DNA from 2 places in the Mesorhizobium sp. M4A.F.Ca.ET.020.02.1.1 genome. Region 2 is predicted to be linked to the other one. Evidence: riboswitches for the same ligand, from Rfam matches in the RefSeq annotation. Region 2 holds a riboswitch; the other holds the start of a gene.
What was found. A riboswitch is a leader RNA that binds a small molecule or an ion and turns the genes downstream of it on or off. The one in region 2 is predicted to bind cobalamin.
Positions count from the first base shown of each region.

Region 1 (2,383 bases), on a different contig from region 2:
AGCACCGTATCGGCGACGGCGGCGACCTGCTGGTTGAGCCGGCCGGCGGCATCGCGAAACCGCCTCGCCAGCGCATTGTCGGGCACGATGCCCAGGCCAACCTCGTTGGACACCACGAACCACGGCCCGCGCGGCCGCGATAGAACATCCACAAGCCGCCGGCATTCCGCATCGAGGTCGCGCTCGGCCAGCATATGATTGGTCAGCCACAGAGTCAGGCAGTCGATCAAGACGGGTTCGTGGTCAGGCAGCGCCTCGATCGCGGCGGCAAGATCGAGCGGCGCGTCGACCGTCGCCCAGCCCTCGCCGCGACGCGCCCGATGCAGCGCGATGCGCTCGCGCATCTCATCGTCATAGGCTTCCGCGGTGGCGATGTAAGCCCATGGCGAGGGACTCGCCGTCACCAGGGTTTCGGCATGCGCCCTCTTGCCGGAGCGCGCACCGCCGATGATGAAGGTCAGTCCCCTGCGATCAGGCAAAGCTGTCGCGCAGGCTGGTGGCCGTGCCGGTGAAGCGGCCGCGCACCACGCCGACGGCGGCACCCAGCACCAGCCAGAACACCAGATCGGTGAGTGTCACGGCGACCACGAACTGGTGATGCAGGCCTTCGGGAATCGGCGTCTTGAAGCTTTCCGGCTGCGGCGCGCCGACGATGTGCGGCGCGACGATCAGGGCTACGGCCAGGATCGCCAGCGGCAGCGATTTGCGGAAGGCGATCAGGCCGAGTCCGGCGGCGGTCGCGACCGCTGTCGCCGTCCACCAGATCTGGCGCGGCAGGAGTTCGGCCGCCGGCATCGCCGGCAGTTCCGGCGGCAGGCCGAGGCCGGGGGCCAGGGTGAACACGGCAAAGCCGGCGAGCCCCCAGAACACGCCCTGGCGCCAGCTGCCGATGCCGCCGGCGAATTCCGAAACCGCGACCAGGATCAGCGCGAAGCCGATGCCGGTGACGATGTTGGCGACGACGTTGAAGGCGAAACGCTCGAAGCCGTCGGCCGGTGCCCAGCCCTCGTCTTCCGCTGGCGCGGCCGCTTCGGCCGGAGCCGGCGCCACGGAACTCATGGCATTTCCGGCCGGAGCGGCGGAGCTCATGGCGTTGCCGGTCTCGGCAGGCGCCGCGGCATGATCATGATGATGGCCGCCGCCGGCCTGTTCGTAGACTTCGGCCTTGAGGATCAGCGGCACGGTTGCATAGGCCTGCAGGCAAGCGAGAACAACGCCGGCCACGAGCCCTGCGATCGCCGCGATGAACACGACGTTGCGAAACAGGTTCATGATGTCAGGCCCTTGTCAGTGGCAGGGAAAGGCCATCGAGTGGCGGTAGTCGTGAGCGGCATTGTGGACGGCATCGAGATGCGAGAAGCCGACAAAGCCGACGACGAAAATGCCGAGCAACGCGGCCATGGCCAGCTGCATGAAGCGCGACTGCGAGGAGACGGAGGTGCCGAGGGAGACGGAAGCGGTCGTCATGTCTTGTCCTTTCGCCCTCCACCCGAGGGCATAGAATTCAACGTTTCTGTCGCCGGCAGGTCTCCTGGCTCGCGGATCAGCGCCCTTCCCCACCTTCCCGAGGAATTTCCTCAGTGGTCTTGGAGAGGACTACCGCACACAGTTGCGGGGGCAGCCACGGCATTGGACGAATTCGCCCTCACCGCATTCCCTCTTGGCTCCAAAAACGGAACCGACGACGGCAGGACTATAGGCAGAATCGTCGCGCCCGGCAAACCAAATTCCGGCGGCCACCAGCGCAAATGCGCCACCGGGCCTAGCTGTCCGACGCGGCAATTCGTTCAGCAACCAGATGCTGCAGCCGCCACAGATGGCTGTCATGGATGCCGCGCTGCTCCAGGTTCTTCACCGTGTTGTAAAGATAGTCTGCGCCCGATCCCCAGTGCCCGCAGGACGTCGCCAGCCTTTCGACCACCTCTTTTTCCTCAAGCGGGCCGGCATAGGTTGTGCCCTTGCGGTTGATGACGAAGGCCAGCGCCCGCAACGTGCCACCATCGCTCGAAAGGTTGAGCAGGCGCGGATGGTAGCTGGTCGGCTTCAGCGTCACCTCGCGCCGCAAGACCTTGTCGAGCTGCTGGCGCCGGTCGGCATCGCCAAGCCTGAAGGCGACGCCCTTGCACTGCCCGCCCCGGTCCAGCGCCATCATCAGGCCAGGCTGCTCCCTGGTGCCGCGCCAGCGCGTCATCTTCATGCAGAAGGATCTGTGCCAGCCGCGCGCGACCGCTACCCGCTCTTCGACATGGTCGATCTCGGGCTTCCAGATCAGCGACCCGTAGCCGAACAGCCAGAGCGGCTCGCTGCCAGGCAGCTCAGCCTCCAGCGTGTCCAGCATCGCATCATAGTCGGCATCGTCCAGATGCATCGCGTTGGGATCAGG
Region 1 covers NZ_RZOI01000153.1:4,668-7,050, reverse strand. Annotated here, with positions in the region: gene cobU (bifunctional adenosylcobinamide kinase/adenosylcobinamide-phosphate guanylyltransferase) at 1-479, opposite strand, end outside; gene EN742_RS12640 (CbtA family protein) at 472-1,272, opposite strand; gene EN742_RS12635 (CbtB domain-containing protein) at 1,288-1,467, opposite strand; cobalamin riboswitch at 1,504-1,698, opposite strand; gene EN742_RS12630 (gamma-glutamylcyclotransferase) at 1,763-2,383, opposite strand, start outside.
Region 1: linked by a shared signal. The riboswitch ahead of EN742_RS12635 (CbtB domain-containing protein) and the one ahead of EN742_RS12075 (aromatic ring-hydroxylating dioxygenase subunit alpha) in region 2 are both predicted to bind cobalamin.

Region 2 (2,383 bases):
AGCCGTGTACGAGCTGTCGACCGCGGTGGCCGGCTGGTTGGCACCGTCAGAACCGAAGTGGTCGCTGCCGGCTGCGAAAGCGCCGCCCGAGATGGCCAGGAGGGCTGCGGTGGCAAGGATGATTTTCTTCATCTTAGTGTTCCTGAATTTCTGAGGATCCCGAGCGGCGGGCATCGCCCACCGCGGTCAGGGATCGTGTGTTAGTTGTTGCCGAACAGGTTGCGGTCCGAGCCCTGTGCCGGCGTCTGAGCGACCGGTTCCGACTTCTTGACCGAAGCCGTGTACGAGCTGTCGACGGCAGCGGCGGGCTGATTGGCACCGTTCGAACCGTAGTGGTCGCTGCCACCAGCAAAGGCGCTGCCGGAAATGGCCAGAAGGGCGGCGGCAGTAAGAACAATCTTTTTCATTTTTAGTACTCCAGTATATTTTTCCGTCCGTCTAGCGGCGTGTCTTGGGAGGAAAGCGCGTCGTTCGGACAGCCCCGATGTGGGAGAGCCCCTTCCCGGTTTCCAATCACGAAGTTGTTTCGCCTGGACCATGGCTCTGCACCTTGAAATTGTGCCACGGCCTCCCACACGTATTGTATTGTAAAGCAATATCAATATGTTATCCGAATGGACCATCGACCCAGTTGACGATTTGGAAGATCTGCGTTCACACCGTCCTGCACGCATTGTCAACAGAAACGAACCGTTCGGTTCGATTTTAGAATCTCCTAATGGTCACTTTTCTATACTGTTAACCAATTCAGACCCGGTCAGCGGTCGATATGAAGGCGTTTCCAGCGCGCGATTCGGATCGCCCCCGAGGACGGCAATTCGGCGCCAGCGTGCCGCGAACCCGAAACGCGTGTCGCGCCCGCACGGATGCGATGTCGTTTTCGTACCGACGGTCCGCCGGCCTTAGTGATTAGATCAGGCCATCTCAGGTGCCGACCCGTGACGACGGGACGGAGAATTGGGAAGCCGGTCAAATTCCGGCGCTGCCCCCGCAACGGTGGTGGAGTTCAAGTCGCGACGGGAGACCACTGGGCCATCTGGCCTGGGAAGGTGTCGCGCCCGCCCGCAAGGGCACTCCAGAGCCCGGAAACCAGCCCCAGATTTCTAGGCTCGACTGATCGCGGTGGGCGGTCAAGAGGCGGATGGCGCGCGCCTGGCCCTGCCGGTGGCCGCCGTTCCTCTCCATCACCACCAGTTCAGTCCTTGATGCGACCGACGCGAGGGACAGGACATGGATGCGCGCAACGACATGCTGAGGCACCTGCATAACCGCAGGCAGGGCTTTTCGCTCGAACAGCCTTTCTACACCGACCCGGATTACTTCAAGCTCGACATGGAACTAATCTGGTATCGCGACTGGCTGTTCATCGGCCACGATTGCGAATTGCCGAAGCCGGGCAGCTACATCACCGCGCAGATCGGCGATTATCCGGTGGTCCTGGTCCGCGACCAGCAAGGCAGGATCAACGCCTTCCATAATTCCTGCCGCCATCGCGGCAGCCGCGTCTGCAACGCCGAGAAGGGCACCGCGGCGAAGCTCGTCTGCCCCTATCATCAATGGACCTACGAACTCGACGGCAGGCTGCTGTTCGCCCGCCAGATGGCGGATGGCTTCGACAAGAGCCAGTTCGGCCTGAAGCCGGTCACCTGCGAGAGCGTCGGCGGCTACATCTTCATCTGCCTGGCGAAACAGCCAGCCGATTTCGCGCCGATGCGCGCCATGATCGAACCCTATCTCCTGCCGCATCGATTGAGCGAAGCGAAGGTCGCTTTCGAATCGACCATCGTTGAGAAGGGCAACTGGAAGCTGGTCTGGGAAAACAACCGCGAGTGCTACCACTGCGCCGGCAATCATCCCGAACTCTGCAAGACCTTTCCCGAGGCGCCGACCGTGACCGGCGTACATGGTGCCGAAAGCGATCCCGAGATGCAGGCGCATTGGGCGAAATGCGAGGCGGCGGGCCTGCCGAGCAAGTTCCGCATCGACCCCGCCGGTCAGTATCGCGCCACCCGCGCGCCGCTCTTGCGCGATGCCGTCAGCTATACGATGAGCGGCAAGCGCGCGGTGAGGAAGAACCTATCCACGAGCGTCTCGGCGGACCGCATCGGCACGTTGATGCATTACCACTATCCGACGACCTGGAACCATATCCTGATCGACCATGCCGTCACCTTCCGGGTGCTGCCGATCAGCGCCACCGAAACCGCGGTGACGACGAAATGGCTGGTCCACAAGGATGCGGTGGAAGGCGTCGATTACGATCTTGCCGAACTCACCCATGTCTGGACCGAGACCAACGACCAGGATCGCCGCATCGTCGAGGAAAACGCTTTCGGCATTCTGTCGCCGGCCTATGAGCCCGGCCCCTATTCGGAGCAGCATG
Region 2 covers NZ_RZOI01000142.1:3,783-6,165, reverse strand. Annotated here, with positions in the region: gene EN742_RS12085 (DUF680 domain-containing protein) at 1-132, opposite strand, end outside; gene EN742_RS12080 (DUF680 domain-containing protein) at 201-407, opposite strand; cobalamin riboswitch at 910-1,113, shown strand; gene EN742_RS12075 (aromatic ring-hydroxylating dioxygenase subunit alpha) at 1,231-2,383, shown strand, end outside.